DNA from 4 places in the Leptolyngbya sp. NK1-12 genome. Region 1 is predicted to be linked to each of the others. Evidence: predicted binding sites of a transcription regulator. Region 1 holds the regulator's gene; each other region holds the start of a gene.
The links. Region 1 encodes NtcA, which controls nitrogen genes in cyanobacteria. Its sites were predicted from a motif close to TTTGTANNNNNNNNTACAAA; they were not measured.
Positions count from the first base shown of each region.

Region 2: hpf (ribosome hibernation-promoting factor, HPF/YfiA family) is a predicted target of NtcA. The motif match lies at 2,673-2,692, and genes of this name have one in related genera.
Region 3: HJG54_RS03290 (Glu/Leu/Phe/Val family dehydrogenase) is a predicted target of NtcA. The motif match lies at 3,303-3,322, and genes of this name have one in related genera.
Region 4: HJG54_RS07090 (acetamidase/formamidase family protein) is a predicted target of NtcA. The motif match lies at 1,924-1,943, and genes of this name have one in related genera.

Region 1 is NZ_CP053586.1:6,102,494-6,108,508, forward strand. Features, by position in the region: gene HJG54_RS26210 (tellurite resistance TerB family protein) at 1-312, opposite strand, end outside; gene prfC (peptide chain release factor 3) at 474-2,105, shown strand; gene HJG54_RS26220 (hypothetical protein) at 2,444-2,962, shown strand; gene ntcA (global nitrogen regulator NtcA) at 3,055-3,726, opposite strand; gene fabI (enoyl-ACP reductase FabI) at 4,279-5,079, shown strand; gene HJG54_RS26235 (hypothetical protein) at 5,358-5,567, shown strand; gene hisB (imidazoleglycerol-phosphate dehydratase HisB) at 5,761-6,015, shown strand, end outside.
Region 2 is NZ_CP053586.1:4,376,235-4,382,249, forward strand. Features, by position in the region: gene HJG54_RS18655 (DUF760 domain-containing protein) at 19-357, shown strand; gene mutY (A/G-specific adenine glycosylase) at 500-1,735, shown strand; gene lipB (lipoyl(octanoyl) transferase LipB) at 1,864-2,538, opposite strand; gene hpf (ribosome hibernation-promoting factor, HPF/YfiA family) at 2,739-3,386, shown strand; gene HJG54_RS18675 (GvpL/GvpF family gas vesicle protein) at 3,622-4,293, shown strand; gene HJG54_RS18680 (tetratricopeptide repeat protein) at 4,335-5,201, opposite strand; gene HJG54_RS18685 (HAD family hydrolase) at 5,344-6,015, opposite strand, start outside.
Region 3 is NZ_CP053586.1:891,119-897,133, forward strand. Features, by position in the region: gene HJG54_RS03275 (IMS domain-containing protein) at 1-80, shown strand, start outside; gene sppA (signal peptide peptidase SppA) at 378-1,199, shown strand; gene aroH (chorismate mutase) at 1,531-1,932, shown strand; gene HJG54_RS03290 (Glu/Leu/Phe/Val family dehydrogenase) at 1,947-3,230, opposite strand; gene HJG54_RS03295 (cation-translocating P-type ATPase) at 4,015-6,015, shown strand, end outside.
Region 4 is NZ_CP053586.1:1,768,602-1,774,616, forward strand. Features, by position in the region: gene HJG54_RS07075 (transcriptional repressor) at 1-381, opposite strand, end outside; gene HJG54_RS07080 (riboflavin synthase) at 817-1,515, shown strand; gene HJG54_RS07085 (2Fe-2S iron-sulfur cluster-binding protein) at 1,519-1,863, opposite strand; gene HJG54_RS07090 (acetamidase/formamidase family protein) at 2,048-3,250, shown strand; gene HJG54_RS07095 (cation diffusion facilitator family transporter) at 3,427-4,455, shown strand; gene HJG54_RS07100 (DNA-3-methyladenine glycosylase family protein) at 4,409-5,068, opposite strand; gene HJG54_RS07105 (DNA/RNA helicase domain-containing protein) at 5,291-6,015, shown strand, end outside.

The DNA.
Region 1 (6,015 bases):
AGTTGCGACGGCAAAAGCAGATTCTCGTAGCTCAAACGGCAACGAACCCTTGGCACCGTTGAACAAGGCATCGGCTCCCTGCCGCCGTAGAATTCCAAATAGTTTGTCGAACATACGGCGCATCACATCGCGTGGATAGCTTTTGAATAACTGCATCCGGTTGATTGAATTGATTAAGCCATCTAGTTCTTCGTCGGCCAAATAGCCATCCGAAGCAATCGCCGATAGGCAGATAGCGGCAAATGCTTCCGCTGGGTTAAAGGTTTCCTGCACCTGGCTTTGCACTCCAAAAACCTTGTCAAATAAACCCATGATGTTCTCCTTGGTTTGTTGATTTTCTTAGCATTCCCACATTGCAACTAAACCGTGGGAACCAAGAAACCCTAGCCAGAGGAGATAGCCAATTATGCATTTCTCGCTATGCTGGAAGATAAAGTTGAGCCATGCCGAATTGAGCAGGTTGATAAATTTTCATGCCTACTGATGAACTCGAAACTGAATTGCAATCTGCGGTAGAAAAGCGACGCAATTTTGCCATTATTTCTCACCCAGACGCAGGTAAAACAACGCTGACGGAAAAACTGCTGCTCTATGGAGGTGCAATTCACGAAGCTGGGGCAGTGAAAGCGCGACGGGCACAGCGGCATGCTACCTCCGACTGGATGGCTATGGAACAGCAGCGGGGCATTTCGATCACCTCAACCGTGCTGCAATTTCAATACGACGGCTACTGGATCAACCTGCTCGACACTCCCGGCCACCAAGATTTTAGTGAAGACACCTACCGCACCCTAGCGGCGGCTGATAATGCCGTGATGCTGGAAGATGCAGCCAAAGGTCTAGAGCCACAGACCCGCAAGCTGTTTGAAGTCTGCCGGATGCGGGGGATTCCCATCTTCACCTTCTTCAACAAGCTGGACCGGCCCGGACGCGATCCGTTTGAGCTGATGGACGAGATCGAGCAAGAGTTGGGTTTGCAGACCTATGCGGTCAACTGGCCAATCGGTATGGGCGATCGGTTTAAAGGAGTATTCGACCGCCGCCAGCGGCAGATTCATTTGTTTGAGCGGTCGGCCCACGGTAGCCGGGAAGCGGCTGATACGGTAATTGATTTGGGCGATCCGCGAATCGAAGACCTGTTAGAGCAGGATCTGTACTACAAGCTCAAAGAAGATCTAGAGCTGCTCGATGGCGTTGGGGCCGAGTTTGATCTGGATTTGATTCATCAAGGCAAAATGACGCCGGTTTTCTTTGGTAGCGCCATGACCAATTTTGGTGTCGAGCTGTTCTTGACTGCTTTTCTCGACTATGCGCTGAAACCCGCATCTCGCCGCAGCACGATTGGCGAAATTCAACCAACCCATCCAGACTTTTCGGGGTTTGTCTTCAAGCTGCAAGCCAATATGGACCCCAAACATCGGGACCGGATTGCCTTTATCCGCGTCTGCTCTGGCAAGTTCGAGAAGGATATGGTGGTGAACCATGCCCGCTCCGGCAAAACCGTGCGGCTCTCTCACCCCCAAAAGCTGTTTGGTCAGGATCGGGAATCGTTGGCCGAAGCCTATCCAGGTGACGTGATTGGCTTGAATAACCCCGGCGTATTTGCAATTGGCGATACGATTTATAACGGCCAAAAGCTGGAGTACGAAGGCATTCCTATGTTCTCGCCAGAGCTGTTTGCCTATTTGCGCAATCCTAACCCCTCAAAGTTCAAGCAATTCCGCAAGGGGGTGAATGAACTGCGCGAAGAAGGAGCGGTACAAATCATGTACTCTGCCGACGAATCGAAGCGGGATCCAATCTTGGCGGCGGTGGGTCAGCTTCAGTTTGAGGTGGTGCAGTTCCGCTTGCAGAATGAATATGGCGTGGAAACTCTGCTCGATCCGCTGCCCTATAGCGTTGCCCGTTGGGTGGAGGGCGGTTGGGAAGCCTTGCAAAAGGTAGGCCGTTTATTCAACACGGTTGCCGTTAAAGATAGCTGGGGCCGTCCGGTGCTGCTGTTTCGTAATGAGTGGAATTGTCAGCAGGTGGAAGGCGAGCACCCAGAGCTAAAGCTGAAGAAGGTGGCTCCGGTGGTGTCAGGTCAGGAGCCGGAAGCGCTTTAGAAAAAGCTAGGAGTCAGGAGTGGGGTTTGCTGTAGGGCAACGGTTAGCGGAGCATCAACGGGCAAACTCGCTGGTGCAGGAGTAGGTAATGTTCTGACTCCCGGCTCCTGCGGCCCTTTTCATGACTGATCAGCCTGCTATAGCTTTTTCCACTCTGGTAAGGTACGAGGGGTGTGGGGGCTTCGCCCCCACGTAGGGGCACGGCCCCTGCACCCTATTTTTTGTACTTCATTAGCCTGGAAAAGGCTGTATTACAAGTCTGAAGTTTTTGTTAATCCTACCTAGAAGGCGCGAACGGCCCTCCTATAGTTGAAAACGTTACAGGATATTGCTGAATCATGACTAATCGTAATAATCTGCTTCGCAACATCTTAGTGGGTGCTGGCATTGCTACCGTCGGCGCAATTGGCACCAAAGCCGCGGTTGATTACTTCAAGAATCGGGGTGAGGAAGATGTCCCGGATGAAAGCCAGGGTGATCAACTGCCTGCTTCTGCCGCAGAAGTGGCCTATGCCAAAGTCCAAGACGCCTCGCTGCAAAAATTCCTCGATGTTAGCTTTGGCGAACCAGGCCGCTATGTTCCCAATCGTCCAGCCAAGGTGTTCGACTACCAGGGCAAGCAGTACATGGTGGTTTGGGCACGCGACAATAAGAAAAACAAAAACCAAATGCTGGCCTTTATTTACACACCCGAAGGCCGCAAGATGATTGCCAGCGTTGGCTATACCAATCAGGAAACCGATTACAACATCAACTTGGGCAGCACTCCCTTTGCTGTAGAGGTAAAAGGGCAGAAACTGACCAGTGGCCAGGGCAAAACCAAAGGCGCTGATGAGGTTGACTTTGTGCTTGCTTAACTGACTTGAAAGATTTGCAAAGTTTGAAGATATAAGGCTAACTAAGCCCTCCTGCCCCCCAATTTGGGGGGTTTCTATCACTCAAAGCTTACCTAAGTGAACTGCTGACTCAGGGTGACTGGATTGTGAACGGTAATCTTTTTCTTATGAATGGAAATCATTTTGTCTTGCCGCAAGTCGCCTAGCAGCCGCGTTACTGTTACTCGCGTCGAGCCAATTGCCTCTGCAATCGCCTGGTGGGAAAGTTTGAGATCGATGGTGATGCCATCCTGAGCAGGAACACCAAAATCGCGGCAGAGAATTAGCAAAAAGCTAACTAGACGGGAACCCATATCCCGATGCGCCAAGGTTTCGATCATCATCTCAGTCTGCAGGATGCGAGACGACAAACCCTGCAGCATGATCATCGACAGCTCTGGGTTATCCTTGAGCGCCTTCTCAACCTGCTCAATGGGTACTGAAAGCAACTCCACGGGCGTAAAGGCAACAGCGTGGTAGAAGCGGTCGGCGCGGTGCCCGGTAATCAGAGAGAGTACGCCAAAGACGCTATTCTCGCGCAGCAAGGCTACGGTAATCTCTTCCCCAGCTTCGTAAACCCTAGAGAGTTTGACCGCCCCTCGCATCAGGAAGTAAACCCGTTCCGCTGGATCACCTGGAAAGAAGATGGTTTTGCCGCGCTCGTAAGTCTCTACGACAGGCGGGAAGGCACCACCGCTCAACTGACGGAATACATTTGCTAACGGTCTATCTTGCAACGCTACCATGCCTTTATCCCTAGCCTATTATCGTGAGCCTGTATGAGCCTGTAGTTGTAATAACCCCCGAAGCGCTCTTCGTACTTATTTACGCTTACTACCAGTTTTTAGCCAGAACTCTTAGGATAAATTGTGCTGCATAACACAATCATACTGTGATAGAACTCTGACTTTAAAACACTAAACTTAAGAATGCGATAGTTTTTTGTAGCAAGAATTACACAATGCTGAAATCTCAGACCAGAATGCTATTTGCTGAGATATTTTCAGAATTTTTTCTGAGTAATGAAAATAGAGCATAGCCGTTCAACCCAAAAGTTGCAAGGCAGTAGAACTTAAACCCCTGCTACTGCCTCTGGCAACGCTACATCTGGGCAACATCGGTTCACAAGACTTCCACAGCAGCAAGCTACAAAACTACACACCATGCCTAAGCAAAGACTAACGCCCAGCGTACAGGCTATGTCGCCAAAACTCAAAACTTAAAACTCCCTCACCAGTTTCTTTCCGTCCCCGTTTTTCAGTATTCTTGAGACGCCAAACGACATTGGGTGAAGGGTCATGTTGAATTTGTCTGGAAAAAATGCCCTGGTGACAGGAATCGCTAACAACCGCTCAATCGCTTGGGGAATTGCCCAACAGCTTCACGCCGCAGGAGCCAATCTGGGTATTACCTATCTGCCTGATGAAAAGGGCCGCAACGAAAAGAAAGTGGCAGATTTGGTAGAACCGCTCCAACCCAGTTTGTACCTCCCCTGTGATGTGCAGAATGAAGCTCAGATGCAGGAAACATTCGAGGTGATTCAGGATAAGTGGGGCCGCTTAGATATTTTGATTCACTGCCTTGCGTTTGCTAGCAAAGATGCCTTGAGCGGTGACTTCAGCAGCGTATCGCGTCAAGATTTCTCTCTAGCAATCGAAGTGAGCGCCTATTCGCTGGTCAGCCTCAGTCGCTATGCGAAGCCATTAATGACCGAGGGCGGCAGCATTCTCACTCTCAGCTATTTGGGCGGCGTGCGAGTGATCCCCAACTACAACACGATGGGGATCGCAAAAGCAGCGCTGGAAATGAATGTGCGCTACCTCGCGGCTGAACTGGGACCGCAAAAGGTACGAGTCAATGCGATCTCGGCTGGCCCAATTCGCACGCTAGCCTCTTCTGCCGTGGGTGGCATTCTAGACATGATTCACCATGTGGAACGGGCGGCTCCGCTGCGGCGTACCGTTACGCAACTGGAAGTTGGCAATGCAGCCGCATTTCTGTGCAGCGATCTGGCTAGCGGCATTACCGGGCAGATCCTCTACGTAGATGCGGGCTACGAAATTATGGGCATGTCTGAGCCTGCAAAAGCTGAGGAATAAGCTGAATTGCCTGAATTGATGGAACTGCGCCTGCCTGTCGTTGCTCTGAAGCCAGAGCGTTTTTTGCGGAAACTACTGAGCTACTGGTTTGACCAGACGTAACGATTCGTGAAATCACGGCAGAACAGAGGTCAATTTTTCGGTATTCTCCAGGAAGCTTGGCAGAACTTGATCAAACAAAATCGGTGATTCTAGCCTTACTCCTCAGCGAATGCAAGTGGTTTGATCGAGTTAACAGATGCAAGTTAACAGGCGTAAGCATCAAGGAATTCAGCAGCATGGTACTCTACATCACTGGCGCGCTTCTTGTCTTTGGCGTTTCATTTCGTGCCTTTTGGAAGGACACTTCTACACCCAAAACCGATCGCCTCTCCTGGATGGTTTTGATTATTGCTACACTCTTTTGGCCGCTAGTTTTGCCTTCCATTATCCGCAAGAAGCTCGCCAAATCGACAGCTACCCCGCTTAAGGCCCAATTGTCTCAGTAGCAGGGTTAATCTCAGTAGCAGGGTTATCGTCCAAGCAATCCCTACCCTAAGAATTGGTCACGTCAAATGGTTTACGTCACTCTGGTCTGAGTGGCGTTTTTTTGTCAGATGCTGAGGCAAAATAGAGATCTTGCAGAAAACTTTTGCAGAAACTTTTGCAGAAAATCTTGTAGCCATTCTTCGGCATCTCACCATGCAGACTCGCGACTCTCGCACCAACCTTCCCGACAATCAGCCTGCTTCGCGTCAGTTAGAATTTCCTAGCCGCACTGCTTCAGTCCATCGGGTTACCGGAGAAACGAATGTGCAGGTCAGCCTGAATCTAGACGGGCAAGGAAGCTGCATTGCCAAAACCGGCATTCCGTTTCTGGACCACATGCTGCATCAAATTTCGTCGCATGGGTTAATTGACCTAGACGTGCAGGCAACAGGTGACATCGAGATTGAC
Region 2 (6,015 bases), 1.7 Mb from region 1:
CCGAGTGAGGTTCCTACCGTGAACAACGCAACGAATAAAATTTCTGAATACTTTGGTGGTGAGTCAAGCAACTTACTCTGGCAGTATATTCAGTCCATGAGTCCAGAAACCGTGGCTCAACTGTCGAAACCCGGATCGGGCGAAGTAATGCAAGTGATGGAACGCAATATTATTGGACTTCTGGGTGGGCTACCCTCTGAGCATTTTGACATCACGATTACCACGAGCCGCGAGCATATGGGACGACTGCTGGCTTCGGCAATGATGAGCGGCTACTTCCTGCGCAACGCAGAGCAACGCATGCAGTTCGAGCGTGCCCTCCAAACCACCGAGGCAAGCGCCCCAGAAGCTGAATAGAGCCGCTAGCGGATTCCGAAGAACAGGCATTTAAAAATGGATTCACAAAATGGATTCACAAAATAGGTTCTGAGTAGCATTTGTATTGCTAGCAACTTGAGGACTTGGCAGATTTTCGCGATAATGGCCAGGTCCTTTTTTAATGACTGCAAATCCAATTCACAGCAACTCCAGAGCATTGAGTCCCAAGAGTCCCAAGAGTACAAAAGTAAGTACCAGAGCAAAGGACAGTTCTGGTGTTTGGTTGCTTCATCCTGACCAAGCTGGAGTGCAGGCAGCCCGCTACCAGGTGCTGCTGAATTCACCAGTCGTGGTGGAATTGCGCCAGTTGTTGCTGTGCTGGTATGCCGTTCATGGCCGCAGCTTGCCCTGGCGTCAAACCAGAGACCCCTACGCCATCTGGGTTTCGGAAATTATGCTCCAGCAGACCCAGGTAAAAACCGTGATTCCCTACTACGAACGCTGGTTGGCTCAGTTTCCTACGATTGCAGCTCTGGCCGCAGCGAACCAGCAGCAGGTCTTGAAGGCATGGCAGGGCTTGGGCTACTATGCTCGTGCTCGCAATTTGCATCAGGCAGCACAGCAGCTAATGCAGCAGGGTGGCCAGTTTCCCACCAGTCTAGAGGCCGTCCTCACCTTGCCCGGAATCGGGCGAACCACCGCAGGCGGCATTCTTAGCGCTGCGTTTAACCAACCTACGCCGATCCTAGACGGCAACGTAAAGCGAGTATTAGCGCGACTGCTGGCCCTGGAAATACCCCCCAACCGAGCCACTTCCCTGCTTTGGCAAGCCTCGGAGCTACTGCTCGATCTGGACAATCCCCGCGACTTTAACCAAGCGCTGATGGACTTGGGAGCCACCCTCTGTACACCCAAACAGCCTGCCTGCTTACTTTGTCCTTGGAATCAATACTGTCACGCCTATCGCACCAATATGCAAAACGAACTGCCTGTAAACGAAACCCGGACTGCCATTCCCCACAAGCAGATTGGCGTAGCCGTAATCTGGAACGACCAGGGACAAATCTTGATCGACCGCCGCCGTCAGGATGGGTTGCTAGGCGGTCTGTGGGAATTTCCAGGTGGTAAGCTTGAAGCAAATGAGACTATACAAGCATGTATTCGTCGAGAAATTCTAGAGGAACTTGGGATTGAAATTGAAGTTGGCGATCATTTGATTACCATTGACCACGCTTACAGTCACTTCCATGTAACGCTGAATGTATACCACTGTCGGCATATATCCGGTGAGCCGCAACCACTTGAATGCGACGAAGCACGCTGGGTTGATCTTGATGAGTTGGACCAATTTCCCTTTCCTAAGGCAAATGTGACAATCATCGAAGCGTTGCAGCAGTTTAAGCAGGTTGGCAGTTAGAAACCGCGTCTACCCAGACAAAACTCACCTTCGCGGGTTACTCAACCAAATTCCCGATCACCTTATATCAACAATAAGGCCAGTCGCAGGCTGACCTTATGGGTAATTCAACCAAATTAAACAATAAATTAGAGTGCGAGCGTTCCGCTCGCGAAAGATTCTTCAACCAACTCCACCTGAAACACTTCAGCAAAACAGCTTGCCACCTGCTGGCGTACTTGATCGATGTCAACATCCGGCACAAACTGCGCTAGGCTACCCACTGGTTTATCGGCAATGCCACAGGGCACAATTTGCTCGAAGCCGCTCAGATCAGGGCAAACGTTGAGCGCAAAGCCATGCATCGTGATCCAACGGCTGACCTTGATGCCAATCGCCGCCACCTTGCATCCTTTCACCCAAACGCCAGTCAGACCCGGAATTCGCTCACCGGTTAGCCCATAGAGGGCCAAAACCCGAATTAGCACTTCTTCGAGCTGCCGCAAGTACCAGTGCAAATCTTGCCGGTAGTGACGCAAATTCAGAATTGGATAGCCGACTAGCTGCCCCGGACAATGGTAGGTGACTTCTCCGCCGCGCTCGGTGCGGTAGAGCAAATGTAACGTTTTGTCTAGATCAAATTTTAAGAAATCTAAACTCGCACCCTGCCCTAGCGTGTAAACAGGTGGATGTTCTAATAGCAGCAGTACATCATCCAAGTCAGCAGTCTGGCGACGTTCGGCTACAAAGGATTGCTGCCAGTTCCAGGCCGTTTCATAGGGCACTAATCCGCAGTGATAAAACAAACAGCGACGAGTAGACATAGCAAACTGTACCTAACCTAGAAGACAGGACTGACGCTGGATTGCCGGGATCAAGCGTGGGATAACCTAACTTTTTCATCGACATTAGAGTTCTAATCAAGAAATATCAACGGATGCAAAAGATCTTTAACGAGTCTGTTGTCCAGAATACAAGGTGCTAGGGTGTAGATATGACCCAACTCTACAAGGGAGGAAGCTTTATGAAGCTTGTTATCCAGGGCAAAAACATTGAGATCACCGATGCGATTCATGAGTATGTACATCAAAAGATTGAAAAGGCGGTCAGTCACTATCAAACCCTAACCACGGAAGTTGATGTACACCTGTCGGTTGCTCGTAATCCCCGGATTAATCCCAAACAAACGGCTGAGGTCACGATTTATGCCAACGGTACCGTTGTGCGAGCTGAAGAAAGCAGTGAAAACCTCTATGCCAGCATTGATTTAGTTGCCAATAAAATTGCCCGTCAACTGCGCAAATACAAGGAGAAACGCCACGAGAAGAAACATGCTCCGGTAAAAACCGTCGAAGCCCTGAGTCAACAGCCCGTTGCACCATCCCTGATCAACGATCAACGCTCGCCTAGCCTGCCCGAACAAGTGGTGCGGATGAAGTATTTTGCTATGCCTCCCATGACGGTTGAGCAAGCGCTAGAGCAGCTAGAACTGGTTGATCACGATTTCTATATGTTCCGCAATGCGGAAACCGGCGAAATTAACGTGATTTACGAGCGCAATCATGGCGGCTATGGGGTAATTCAGCCCCGCAATGGCAATGGCCACACCAACGGCAAGTTCGCTGAAATTGCCCATGCGGCTAAAGCCACTGAAGCAGCCCGCCAGCGCTAGGTTGCCAGTCCGAGCCAACTGAAACTCATATTAAGCCAAAATTCGGTGCTTAATGTTTGGTGCTCCTGAATACTCGCCTTGCTCAGCCTTTTGCCAGTCAAGCTCAGGCTGGGCTTTTTATTCTTTTTGTTCTTTTTGACTGTGATTTTGTCTCCAGCTTGCTAGTTGTACTAGCGAAGTATGTAACAATTTCTAACGAGGGTCACAGGTCTTCCTATACGGACTTTAGCGGTCGATGTATACCTATGCCTTTCTGTTGAATGGGGATCGCCCCTTAGAGCTGCCCGAAGGAATTTGGGGGCCGCTGGAGCTTGTTAGCCTTGCCGAATTGGCCGCTCTAGTAGAACCGGATCTAGCGTTTGAGACATTACAACAGAGCGACCGGCAGTTGATGCAGGCAGTGTTATCTCATGACCGGGTAATTCAAGAAGTGTTTCAGCAAACGGCGGTTTTGCCGCTCCGCTTCGGCACTTGCTTCATCTCTCGCCAAGGGTTGCTCGACCATTTACGTGCCCACCAGCAAACCTATCTCGACAAACTGCGCCAGCTTCAAGACAAAGCCGAATACACCCTCAAGGCTGTACCCTTGTCATTGCCAGAACAACCCATCGCCAGTTCTATTAGCGGCAAAGATTACTTTTTGGCCAAACGGCAACTCTATCAAGATCAAGCCCAATGGCAGCAGCAGCAGCAGCAAGAATTAGAATCGCTCAACCGCTTGATTCGCGATCGCTATCCTGGCGCAGTGCGGGGCAACCAGACTAATGACGGCATCGAACGGTTCTACGTGCTGCGTTCCCGTCAGGCAGAATCCGATTTGCAAGCTGACCTAAGCCTCTGGCAAACCCAACTGCTCCACTGGGAACTAAGTCTGGGAGAGCCTTTGCCGCCCTACCATTTTGTCTAGATCTTGTCTAGATCTTGTTTAGAGCCTCGATCCAGCGTGCTTCATTGCGTCACCGACTCATGATTAATCTGCACCAGCGTTTCACGAATTCTGGGCAGGGCAAAAAACTGCTTGGCGTCGGTTAGCAGCCGTTCTCCCCAGAGGTTTTCCTCTAAGAACTCAATTTCAGCGTAGCGGCTATCAAGCCGGAGAGCGGCCTCACCCATTTCCAGAGCTTCAGATTCCATGCCTTCTGCGTAAAGAGCAATTGCTAGGGCCAGTTTGGGTTCTGGCTGATTGCCATCGATGGCAATCGCCTGCCGCCACTGTTCTACCGCATCGTCCGTATTGCCCTGCTCGTAGCGAATCAAGCCAATGTTGTTGACAGCAGGCCAGAACTTTTCGTCGATTTTAACCGCCTTTCTGTACTGCTCGATCGCATCATCAAACCGATTCAGCTTATAGTAAGCATTGCCCAGATCAAATAGAGCACCTGGTGTATCTGGCTTAATTTTCAACCCAGACTTGAGATACTGCACCGCTGCGTTGTAGTCTTCTTCACGGAAGTAGGCCGAACCTAAGGCAAACAGCACCGCCGCATTTTCCTGATCTAGTGAGCGGGCCTTCAGCAAGGCTTGAATCGCCGGACGAAACTGCTCGGTCTGCAAATACAAACTGCCAAGCAACCCCCAAACCTGAGGATTGTCGGGAATGAGTTGGGAAGCCAACTGCGCCCGTGTCAAAGCAAGCTGATATTGCTGAAACTGCGCAAGCTGACTGGCCTCTTGAGCCAGAATTAGCCCCTGCTGCTCCAGTTGTTCGCTGTCTAACTGCAAAACATGGGGAATCAACGCCTGCCCCTGCACAGGCAGCGCAGCACTCCACAATCCCAAAACGGCAAGTGAAATCAGGGAAAAATGCTTTAGCACGGTTTAATCGCTTGAATAATTTAAGGCTGTCAGATAGCTTAGACGATTTACACCCGAAGATGGCAAAAATCTTTTTTAATCCTGTTTTATTTCAGCACAGTCATATTTCAGCCCAGATCTCTAGCAACAGCAGTTATTCTACCTAAACTCGATGAGACGCTTTCAGCAAAGCATCCGCTAACGAAACCTGGAAATAGGTTGCGCCTTCAGCATCACCTTGCAGCACCTGAAAAGGCATATCCGGTTCACCCAAATGATCTAGCACAATAGCAGCCCCGGAGAAATCTTGAGAACGGGTATAGTCGTTGACGGTGACAACCGTTGTTAGGCCCGCCTGACGCGCCGACTCTAACCCCGCCTGGGAATCTTCAAAAGCCAAGCAGTAGGCTGGATCGAGCTGCATTTCGTTCAGGGCATAGTGGTAGATATCGGGAGCAGGCTTTTTGGCAGGCACAATATCACCCGCTGCAATCAGTTCAAACCAACTTAGACTCTCTGGTCCCAGGGCTGCTTCCAGTAAAGCCGTGACATTATCGGGGGTAGTGGTTGTCGCAATTGCTAGCCGCAGACCTGCTGCTCGAGCTTCCGTTAACAAGCGCCGCACACCTGGACGTAGAGAAATACCGCCGGTCTGTAGCAGCTGCACATAATAGTTGGTTTTAGCCTTGTGTAGCCCCGCGATCCACTCCTGCTCACTCATGCCAGCAGACAAAGGAGGCACAAATTCTGGCAAATACTGCTGCCAAAAATGTCGAATCCGCTCTTTGCCACCTGTAACAGCTAACAGCTCGCCATAGCGTTCCGGCGTCCAGTT
Region 3 (6,015 bases), 1.4 Mb from region 1:
ACTCAACGGTGCGCGTCCGCTACAGCCTGGTGCGCCAAGATGGACAGTGGCGGATTCAGGAAATGCAGGTCTTGGAATAAGGCTTGAGTTTTCTAGTTTTGAGGTTTGGTGGCAGAGCCTGTGTGCAGCACGCTGATTTGAGTTTTGTAGCTTGCTTCTGCGGGTCGCGTAGGCTTGCCAGGGGCAGTCGCAGTGGTTTGAGTAAATTCAGGATAGGCAAACTCAGTGACCTCTGTGTCTCTGCGGTTCGCATTCCTCCGCTGGCGTCTGCAGTCAAAGTCTCCAAAATCAGAACTGCATGCTTACGGCTGCCTCAACTGCCTGATTTAATTTTGTACACTGGATCACACAACATCAGCCTCACGAGTAAATAACGCATGGTTTGGCCTTTTAAGCCTCGGTTTCGCAAACAAATTGCCCGAATTGAAGTTACAGGAGTGATTGCGGGGGCCACTCGCAAACATCTGCTTGAAGCCTTAAAAACAGTTGAAGAACGCAAATTTCCAGCTCTGCTGCTGCGGATTGACAGTCCGGGTGGGACTGTCGGTGACTCGCAAGAAATCTATAGCGCCCTGAAGCGATTACGCGACAAAGTCAAAATTGTGGCCAGCTTTGGCAATATTTCAGCCTCTGGCGGAGTCTATATCGGCATGGGAGCCGAACACATTGTCGCCAATCCCGGTACCATCACCGGCAGTATCGGCGTGATTTTGCGCGGCAACAACCTGGAACGGCTGCTCGACAAGATCGGTGTTTCCTTTAAAGTGATCAAGTCAGGCCCCTATAAAGACATTCTTGCCTTCGATCGGGACTTGACCCAGCCGGAGCAGACCATTTTGCAAGAGCTGATCGATACTAGCTATCAGCAGTTTGTCCAAACAGTGGCCGAAGCTCGCAACCTGACGGTGGACACGGTCAAGAGTTTCGCTGATGGCCGCATCTTCACGGGTCAGCAAGCGCTAGAGTTGGGGATTGTGGATCGGCTTGGAAGCGAAGAAGACGCCCGCCGCTGGGCTGCCGAACTAGCCGGACTCGACCCCGATAAGACCCAGTGCTACACCCTGGAAGAGCCAAAAAGCCTGTTAAGCCGGATTTTGCCTGGTCGCAGCCAGGTTTCGCCCGCCTTTGCCGCTGGCTTAGATTGGGTCGAGTTCGAATTGTCTACGAGCGGCTTACCACTGTGGCTTTATCGCCCTTAATCGCCCTTAATCGCCCCTAATAGAGTTGAGGTTTGAGCGTTGAGGTTTGAGTTAACTGGGTCAAGCGTCTGGTTTGAGCAGTGAATTTTGAGTTGTGATTTTGAGTTGTGAATGCTGAGTTTTGAGTTAAATTGGGTCAAGCATCCAGAGTACGATTCATAGTTAGTGTGTACTAATTAACACTCATAGATGATTTGAGCACCCCATTCATACCAATTCTCTGAATGCAAAAATTAAAGCTAATTGGTTCAAAACTTGAATCTCAAACAAACTTCAAGGCTCAACTCAAATCTCAAATTTCAAAACTCAGCATTTAAGGGAGGATACCTACGTGGGCTGGAAAGTCAGGGCAATTCGGGGAGCAACAACGGCGGCAGAAAATTCTAAGGCGGCGATTCGAGAGGCCGTCACAGAGTTACTCGATGAACTCGAACGCTATAACCGGCTCGACCCTGACGATATCATCAGCATTACCTTCTCGGTGACTCGCGATCTAGATGCGATTTTTCCAGCTTCCGTTGCCCGCGAACGCCCGCTGTGGCAAAATGTACCGCTGTTGGATGTGCAGCAGATGCATGTTGAAGGAAGCCTAGAACGCTGCATCCGCTGTTTAATTCACATCAATACTCCCGACCCCTATGTCAAAATTCACCACGCCTATCTAAGGCAGGCCAAACACCTGCGGCCCGATCTGAGTATGGTGGATTTAGGTATGGTAACAATACCCGAATAGCCGCAGAAGAGCGGCTAGCTAGTGTAGTCATCCCGCGTGCCTTTGGCTTCGATGGCTTCGGCCAATCGCTTTAAAGCATGGACATAGGCGGCGGTCCGCATCGAGCAGGACAGTTCGTGGGAGATCACCCAGATCAGCTCGGTTTCGCGGGTCATTTTTTCCTTCAGGCGCTGGTTCACCTCTTCCAAACTCCAGTAGTAGCCGCAGCGATTCTGCACCCACTCAAAATAGCTAACCGTGACGCCGCCTGCATTCACCAGAATATCGGGAAATACCTGAATGCCTTTTTCCTCTAGAATTTGATCGGCAGCCGAGGTAATCGGTCCATTTGCCACTTCAAAAATGAAGGGTGCGCGAATGCGAGCCGCATTTTCTCCAGTAATCTGATTTTCTAAGGCCGCTGGTACCAAGATATCGACATCCAGTTCTAGTAATTCGGCATTGGTCAATACTTCGTGATCAATACTGTTGCAAACCGTGCCTTTGCAATACACGGCCTTGATGCCTCGGGTTGACTCTTTAAACTGACGAATGCTGGGAATATCCAGCCCCTCTGGGGCATAAACTCCACCCTGGGAGTCGCTTACCGCTACGACCTTATAACCAGCTCGGAACAGCAGTTCCGCAATCACAGAACCGGCATTACCAAAGCCCTGCACCGCAACTGTAGTTTCCTCCGGACGCCGGTCATACTTCGGCATCAAGGTTTGAATCGTAAAGAAGGCCCCCATTGCTGTGGCCGTTTCGCGTCCTAGGCTGCCGCCCATTGTCAGGGGTTTGCCAGTAACTACGGCTGGAGTAATTTGTCGTCGGATTGTACTGTACTGGTCCATCATCCAACCCATAATCATCGGATTGGTATAGACATCGGGGGCCGGAATATCAATATCGGGGCCAATAAAATCGGCGATTAAGTCAATATAACCGCGACTCAAGCGTTCCAGTTCAAACTTGGACAGTTCCTTAGGGTTGAGCGTAATGCCACCTTTGGCTCCACCAAAGGGAATACTGAGCGCCGCACACTTAAACGTCATCCAAAACGCCAGGGATTGCACCTCATCGAGGGTGACACTAGGATGAAAGCGGACACCACCTTTGGTGGGACCCCGGCTGTCGTCGTAGCGGACGCGGTAGCCTTGAAACACCCGCAGCGAGCCGTCATCCATGCGGACTGGAATTGAAACCGTCAGGCTAGCTTTGGGAAACTTTAAGCGCTCGATCGCATCTTCGTGGATCGTGACGTATTGCAAAGCTTTTTCCAGCCGTTGATTGGCGTCTGATAAAAGAGTGGCTGTCATAATAAACATTTCCTCCTGCACAGGCGGGGTGAATGAAGAGAGCGCCTGGCACATTGCTTTATTTTCTATTAAACTGTATCAAAAAATACAAAATTGGGGGTTTGGCATGAAAGGTTAGGTTTCTTTACGGAAATTAATCTGGTTAGGAGGCAGGAGGCAGGAAACACGAGTTAGGAAGGAGGAGGCACAGTAAGCAACAGTCTGGGTTTTGACTATTGGGAGTATGTTCTTAAATCAAGATTTTGCTTCCTATATACAGCGTTTTTCACTCATGTGAGGGGTGAGGGGTGTGGGGGCGAAGCTCCCATGCAGGGGCGCTGGCACCCCGTTTTTCGTCCTTCACTAGCCTGAAAAAGGCTGTGAAACAAGGGCTTGGATTGTTTGGTTGGATTGTTTGGTTGGACTGTTTGGTTGGACTGTTTGGGAAACCGTCGCTGTTCAAACTCCCCTACCGGTGGAGGATTATAGCCTTGCAGGCATCCCAGAAAAGGGAGCGGACCAGACGACAAAATCCTTTTCAAACAGCTGTTTAGGAAAAATTCTGGCTGTTGAAAAAATCTAACCCCTGACTCCTGACTTCTGACTCCCAACCGTTATAGGATCGCTATAGCCTCTAGCTTCACGGCCCTGGTTATAGTTTGGTTACAGTTTAGTTATTGTTTACATAACTCATCATGTCAGAAGTGCTAGCGCCCTAACTGCTTAAGGTTAGGATGGAGTTTTGTGATCAATTTCTGATTCTGATTGTTCTCTAGATTATTTTGATTGTCGCCGCATTGAATCCATGACCACCGAAATAAAAGCGAGCCAGCGAATGCTCTGGCACACCTCCGATGCAGATCGAGCGCTGGAACTGTTGCAGAGTAACCGTCAAACTGGCTTGACTGCTCAACAGGTGGCAGAACGGCAGCAGCAATATGGCCTGAACGAGCTAGAAGACACGGGCGGACGTAGCGCTTGGGTGATCTTGCTCGATCAGTTCAAAAACATCATGCTGATCATGCTGATTGCGGTGGCGATCATCTCAGGTTTACTGGATTTTGCTGACTGGCGAGCCGGAGAACTGCCCACAGGCGATATTCCCTTCAAAGATACGGTCGCGATTTTGGCGATTGTGATCCTCAACGGCATTCTGGGCTACATGCAGGAGAGCCGTGCTGAGAAGGCCCTAGCTGCCTTGAAAAATCTGGCCTCGCCGCGGGTTCGCGTGGTGCGGGAAGGCCGAATTAGCGAGATTGACGCTAAGGATCTGGTACCGGGGGATGTGATGTTGATGGAGGCCGGCATGCAGGTCGCAGCGGATGGTCGCTTGCTGGAAGCGATCAACTTGCAGGTGCGAGAAGCCGCCCTCACCGGGGAAGCCCATGCCGTTAGCAAACAGGTCCACACCCAACTGCCCGAAGACACATCTGTGGGCGACCGGACCAATATGCTGTTCCAGGGCACCGAAGTCGTTCAGGGACGCGGCACAGCACTCGTTACCAATACCGGCATGCAGACCGAGCTGGGTAAAATCGCCTCGATGTTGCAATCGGTTGAGACTGAGCCAACTCCTTTGCAGCAGCGAATGGATCAGTTGAGTCAGGTGCTGGTCTACGGCTCGCTGGCGCTGGTGGCGGTGGTGGTGATTGCGGGGTTGATCATCTCGGGCGTCGGCAAGTTCCGCGAGCTGTTGGAAGTGTCGCTGAGTATGGCGGTGGCCGTCGTTCCAGAAGGTTTACCGGCGGTAATTACCGTAACCCTCGCCTTGGGGACCCAACGAATGGTGCGTCGCCATGCCTTGATTCGCCGTTTACCTGCTGTAGAAACCCTCGGTTCCGTTACAACCATTTGTTCCGACAAAACGGGCACCCTGACGCAAAACAAAATGGTGGTGCAGATGGTTAGCTCAGGGAGTGGGGCCTTTCGTGTCACAGGCGAGGGTTACTGTCCCGAAGGCGAATTTCTGGTGGCCCATAGCCATACTCCGATTCAGGTTGCCAGCTATCCCGATCTCCATGCGCTGCTGTTGGCGGGAGTGTTGTGCAACGATGCGGCCTTGCAAAAAGAACAGGGCGAATGGGCGATTATTGGCGATCCCACCGAAGCAGCCTTGCTGGTGGTCGGCGCAAAGGCTGGACTAAACCAGAGCGATTGGACCTATCGTTTACCCAGAGCAGACGAGATTTCCTTCACCTCGGAGCGGAAACGCATGAGCGTGATTCTGTCTCGCCAGCTCGAAACCAACGGTAAAACGACTCCTGTATCTAATGCTGAGCTGCCCTTCGTCGTGGCTGATGCCCGATGGATTCTCTGCTGCAAAGGCTCACCAGAGCTGGTGTTAGAACGCTGTCAGCAGATTCAGATCGGCAAAACCGTGCAACCCCTCACCCCTGATCTGCGGCAGCAAATTCTGGAGGAAAATAACCATTTCGCCAGTCGGGGGCTGCGCGTTTTGGGACTGGCCTATCGGCCTTTGGGGACCCGTCCGCCATCAGGGGCCGAAGAAGCCATCGAGCAGGAGATGGTGTGGCTGGGGCTAATCAGTATGCTAGATGCGCCCCGCTCTGAGGTGCGGGAGGCGGTGGCCCGCTGTCGAACTGCCGGGATTCGTCCAGTCATGATTACGGGCGATCACCAGTTGACGGCGCAGGCAATTGCGGAGGATTTAGGGATTGCCAGCCCCGGCGATGAGGTATTGACTGGGCGCGATCTAGAAAAAATGGACTTACCCGAACTACAGCAGCATGTGGATCGAGTTAGCATCTATGCTCGCGTGTCGCCCGAACATAAACTGCGAATCGTC
Region 4 (6,015 bases), 2.3 Mb from region 1:
GTGATAGCCTTCTTTCTGAGCGGTTTTCGCGCCCATTTTCAAAATCGAATCATTCTTAAACTCAATGGTTTTATTGCAACGAACGCAAATTAGATGATGATGATGATAAGGCGAGGGTTGATTGATCTCGTAGTGCTTGTGGCCTTCTGCCAGCTCAAGTTCACGCAAGATCCCCATGCGCGACATTAGCTTTAGGTTGCGGTAAATTGTCGACAAACTGATCGGCTCTCCCTCATCCTGAAGGAGAATGTGCAAATCTTCTGCACTCAAATGTTGACCCTTGGGAAGGTTCTGAAAAATTTGCAGGATGGTTTCTCGCTGAGGCGTCAAGCGCCAACCCCGCTCATTTAGTTCAGCCTTGAGGGAGGATACGGTGTACATAAGAATTGTCCTTCTCAATAGTGCTGCCTTAATGAGAAGGATAACAAATTGCTCGGTTTATTTTCAAGAGTGAAGCCTTGTTGAGAATGATGCCTAAGAAGCCGTCAGAGAAAGGTGAACTGGATCAAACCAATGGGGATCAAATCAGGTCCTACCCTAGGGTTTTCTGCTAGATCCTGACTGCTGTTGCTGGATCACTCAGCGGGATAGTTAAGAAAGACTGTCAATCTTCTGCAATTGTGTCTGATTGTAAGGTCAAATTGTTAATCTAGAGAGCTAGAAATAGTTCGATGAAACCCTGATTGCACGGGATGAACCAAGAAAATCAAACCAACGAAGCCTCTTCGAATTTAGGGTTCTGTGTATAGAACAGCGTTCAAATAGAGAAACGAAAATTTACATTCAGTCAACTTACCCTAATCCTCCGAACAAATTGTGTTTACCGGACTTGTGACAACAATCGGCACCCTGCAACTCCTCAGCGAGCAGCAGGTGCGCGTATCCTGTGGGGCAGCTGATCTTTTAGCAGATATGGCGATTGGCGACAGTGTGGCAGTGGATGGCGTCTGTCTCACCGTAACTGAACTACTGCCTGACGGCTTTGTGGCCGCTATTTCGCCGGAAACCATTAGCCGCACCATTTTGAGATGGTCGGGTGGCAGTCGGTCGGTGAACCTGGAGCCGTCCCTACGAGTGGGCAGCAAATTGGGCGGCCATTTTGTCACTGGTCATATCGATGGGGTGGGCTATTTGGAAGCCTCGGTGCAAACCGCCAACGCCTGGGAAATGAGCTTTCAGGTGCCGGATTCACGAGTGTCGCGCTATATCGTGCCCAAGGGCAGCATTGCCGTGAATGGCGTCAGTCTGACAGTGGCCGAGTGCAATGCAACCGGCTCATGGTTTAAGGTGGCGGTGATTCCCCATACCTATGCGGAGACGAATCTGCATGACCTCCAACCCGGCAGCCCGGTGAACCTGGAAGGTGATGTGCTAGGGAAATATGTCGAGAAGTTTCTGCGGCTGAATGGCAGCGTAGAGCAGACAGATACAGAAGCCGTTGACGAGTTTGAAACCACCTACCCGATGTCAGACTCTATCACGCCCTCATTTCTGGCCGAGCATGGCTATTTGTGAGCCTTATTCAGCAACGCCAGATTTTTTCGTCGAGAAATATAGCGAAGACTGATACAACACCGCCTCTTGGTGCGTCAGCAGCGTACAGTCCGAACGTGGGTAGGCCACACAGGTGATGGTGTAACCGGCGGCTACCTCAGAAGGCTGCAAAAAGCCCTGCTCGCTTTGATCCACTTCGCCGCTGATTAGCTTAGCGACACAGGCCGAACAGTTGCCCTGCCGACAGCCAGACGGTAACCGAATTCCAGCACCTTCTGCCATATCGAGAATGTACTGGTCATCTGGTACCGCGATGGTGCAATCCAGCTCTGACTCAGGGTTGAGCAGGCGAACTTGATAGGTTGCCATAACGCCTCGGAAAAACCCAGCACGCTCATTCTACCCAGAGACCCAATTCAGAAGCCGTAACCTGTAGTCCTAGCTACAACATGAATACATGAAAAATTGTTCACTAATGCCACCTAACCATCTCGCAGATCCAAAGGCGACAGGAGATGGCAGGAGTGTGATGTTAGTGAGGAAACGAATGGATATGAGCAGGGCTTGGTTCAACCAGGGTTTGAGAGTTCTGAAAAAGTTTCGGGTGCAGTGGTCAATGGCGATAGGGTTAGGCGTTGCAGTCGCGTTGATTACTGGTCTGCTGTCTCCGGTCCAGTCGGCACCAACCCGCGAAGTGACCGTTATTGGACAAACCACTACCGGATCAACCACTACTGGACAAACCTACTATGTGAAATCTGAGCCGGGAAACGTGATCTGGGGTGAGCTATTCAAACCCGACAGCCCGCCGATTTTGCGAGTCAAGTCGGGCGATCGAATCACGATGGAGACAGTTTCTCATGAAGGGATTTTGCCGGATCAGGGAGAGACGGTTGCCTTTTTGACCGCAGGCGGTATTGCCGAGCAGGATATTTTGCCCGACCAGCTCACAATTAAGGCAGACGTGGAAAAGACCGGGCCAGGGCCGCATGTGATTACCGGACCAATTTATATGGAAGGGGCAGAGCCGGGCGATGTTTTAGAAGTCAAAACGCTGAATATCGAATATCGCGTTCCCTATGGGGTGATTTCTAATCGGCATGGCAGAGGCGCATTGCCCGGAGAGTTTCCAGAGAACGACGCCCCCATCTACACAAAAGTGATTCCGATCGACAAAACCCGGCAGATCGGGATGTTTCACCCTAGTAACGGCTTGAGTAGTTTAGAGATCCCGCTGAAGCCGTTTATGGGTCTTGTGGGTGTTGTGCCTGCCAATCCTGAAGATGCAAAAAATTCGGTGCCACCAGGTCTCTATGGCGGCAATCTGGATATTAAGCATTTGGGGATAGGCAGCAGTCTGTATCTGCCGGTTCAGGTGCCAGGAGCGTTGTTTTATTCTGGCGATCCTCACTGTGCTCAGGCCAATGGCGAAGTAGCACTCACTGCGATCGAATGTTCGCTGACGCCAACCTTTGAGCTGACCCTGCACAAAGGCATGAACCTGGCTACCCCGATGGGAGAAACCGCAGACGCCTGGTATGCAATTGGCTTGGATCAAGATCTGGACGAGGCGATGAAGAAAGCAGTGCGGGAGTATTTGCGCATCGCCAATGAAGAATATGGGCTGACCAAAGCCGATGCCCTCTTGTTTGGCAGTGCTGCAATCGATTTTGAGGTCTCCCAGGTGGTAGACATTGTCAAAGGCATTCACGGCGTCATTCCTAAAACTCTGTTCCAGCCACTGAAGCCGCAGTAGCCAAGGATTGGCAAACACAGATTGGCAAACAGGGGCCAACCTGGGCCAACCAACATGGAGAGCAGAATCTTCAGTAAGATTTATCAGCGTGGGGTTGCAGGAACTTGGTGGCTCCACGTTGCTTCCATGGAGACTCAGAAGCATTGAGTTGCTTAAATGTATTGATTGAACTTTGCATGAACCACTTCCACTTCTTGAGCCACTCAGCGCGTCATTCATCGGGCCATTCCCTCAACTGTCCGCCGAGCTGCACTCATGCCCGTCCGGCCAAAGACAAGGTTCGCTCGCTGGTCCTTGCTCTAATTTTGCTGCTGGCAGCGGCGCTGGCCGAATTTGCGGTTGGGTTGGTTAGCCATAGTTTGGCGCTGATGGCGGAATCGGGCCACATGCTCTCCGATGGACTAGCGTTGGGGTTAGCGCTGTTAGCCACCTGGATTGCCCAGTTTCCGGCCTCGCCCCAGGCCACCTTTGGCTACCGTCGGATCGAAATTCTGGCGGCTTTGGCGAATGGAGTTGGCTTACTAGTAGTAGCCGGTTGGATTAGCTGGGAAGCCCTGACTCGGCTGCAAGCTCCCAGTGAGGAAATTCTCAGCTTACCGATGCTGATCACGGCTACGGTGGGCTTAGGCATCAATAGTATCAATGCCGGACTGCTGCACCAGGACAGTCATCACGATCTGAATCTGCGGGGTGCGTTTTTGCACATGGTGGCAGACGCGATTAGCTCGGTGGGGGTGATGCTGGCCGCTGTGGTGATCTGGCAGTGGGGCTGGACCTGGGCCGATGGAGCCGTCAGCTTAGCCGTAGGGGTGGTGATTGGCCTGGGAGCTATACCCCTGATTCGGCAGAGTTTGGATATTTTGCTGGAAAAAGCGCCATCCCATCTGGATTTAGCGCAAATTGCTGCCCACCTGCGCAGTTTTGAAGGCGTGGTTGCAGTGGATCAGGTGCGAGCCTGGACGATTGCCTTGGGGCAAGATGCGCTTTCGGCCCATTTGACGGTGAGCTGGAATGACGGCAGCAAACGGGACCGGCTCCTACAGCAGCTACAGACCTCTCTACAGCAGGAATTTGGCATCGCCGAAGTGTTTTTGCAGCTCTCGGCGGGTTTGCCCCTAGAGCAAATGGGTCTATCGCTAGCTGAACAAATTGAACGCCTCAGCTTATCGACGACGGAGCCACTGACACCACCGGAGGAAACTTGAGTTCGCCGTCTAAACTGCGCCAGAGGTACCAGCAGGCAACGGTGCGGTAGGGCTGCCAGGGAGCAGCAATCTCTAGCATCGTTTTTTTGGCGGGCAGGTCGGGCAGGCCGTAGAGTTGTCGCATGGCTGAGCGAATACCCAGATCATCCACAGGTAAAACATCCCAGCGGTGCAGGCGAAACATCAGCAGCATCTGAGCCGTCCAGCGGCCAATCCCCTTGACGGCAATCAGCGCCTGGATAATCGCCTCATCCTCCCAGGTGGCTAACTCCTCTAGCGTCGGCAATCCCGCTTCCACTTTTTGGGCCAGATCCTTGAGGTAGGTGATTTTGGGACGAGAAATGCCCGCACTGCGCAGCAGGTCATCCGGTGTGGCAAGAATATCGGCAGCCGTAGGAAAATCTTGGCCGGGATAGAGCTGTAAAAACCGCCGATGGATTGCTGCCGCCGCTTTACCCGATATCTGCTGGTACAGAATTGATTCCGCCAGAGCCGACAGCAGATTGCCGGTTTGCTGCCCTTTGTAAAGCCTGCACTCGCCGACTTGCGTAATCACCTTGGCCAGAACCGGGTCGGATTGTTGCAGGTGGGTCAGCGCCTTTGAGTAGTCCATTCTTTATCAGTTTTGAGTTTTGAGTTTTGAGTTTTGAGTGACGGAACCTGGACGATGCAGCTAGTTGAAGAAACGGAGCGCCTTTGAGTAGTCCATTCTTTATCAGTTTTGAGTTTTGAGTTTTGAGTTTTGAGTGACGGAACCTGAACGATGCAGCTAGTTGAAGAAACGGTGTTATGTGCGATTGCTTCAGATGAGTGAGCAATCTGCCCATAATAAAAAATGCAGTGGGCACCAGTACTAATGATCCAGGATACCTCGAACCAGCTCTCGCTTTTTAAATCTGAATCGGCCTCAGAATCAGTCTCCGCTCCCGTTGCCAGCTATGGCTGGATGGGCAGCAGCGCTCAATTTCTCGCCATCTCCCTTTCGGATTGGTTAGATCAGCTCAGCCGCCGCTATCACGACCTTTACAATCAGCGTCCTACCACCACCCAGATTCAGGCATGGCAGGATTGCGGCGAACGGTTGCAGCAGCAGTTGACGTTATTGCGCCCACTAAGACCCGACAGTTCAGCCTGGACGCTAATTTTTGAGTATGAACTGCCCCACGAAGGCGGACGCCGTCCCGATTTGGTGCTGCTGGCCGCCGGGCAGATTCTGGTGTTGGAATTCAAGCAAAAAACGCATCCGTCCCAGGCGGATTTAGACCAGGTAGCAGCCTATGCCCGTGATTTGGCTGAGTACCACCGCGCTTCTCATCATCGTCCAGTCGTACCCATCCTAGTTCCGACGCGGCGAACTGGCGAAAGCCAACCCTATAAAGAGGGGCAAGGCGTGCAGGTGCTTGCTGTCTCCGAGTTAGCGGCCTGGTTGAGCCAACTCGAACAGGCCAGTGACCTCGATCCAACCACCTGGGTGCAGTCAGACTATGCGCCCTTACCCAGCGTCATGCAGGCAGCTCGGCGAATTTTTCAGCAGGAGCCATTGCCGGAGATTAAACGCGC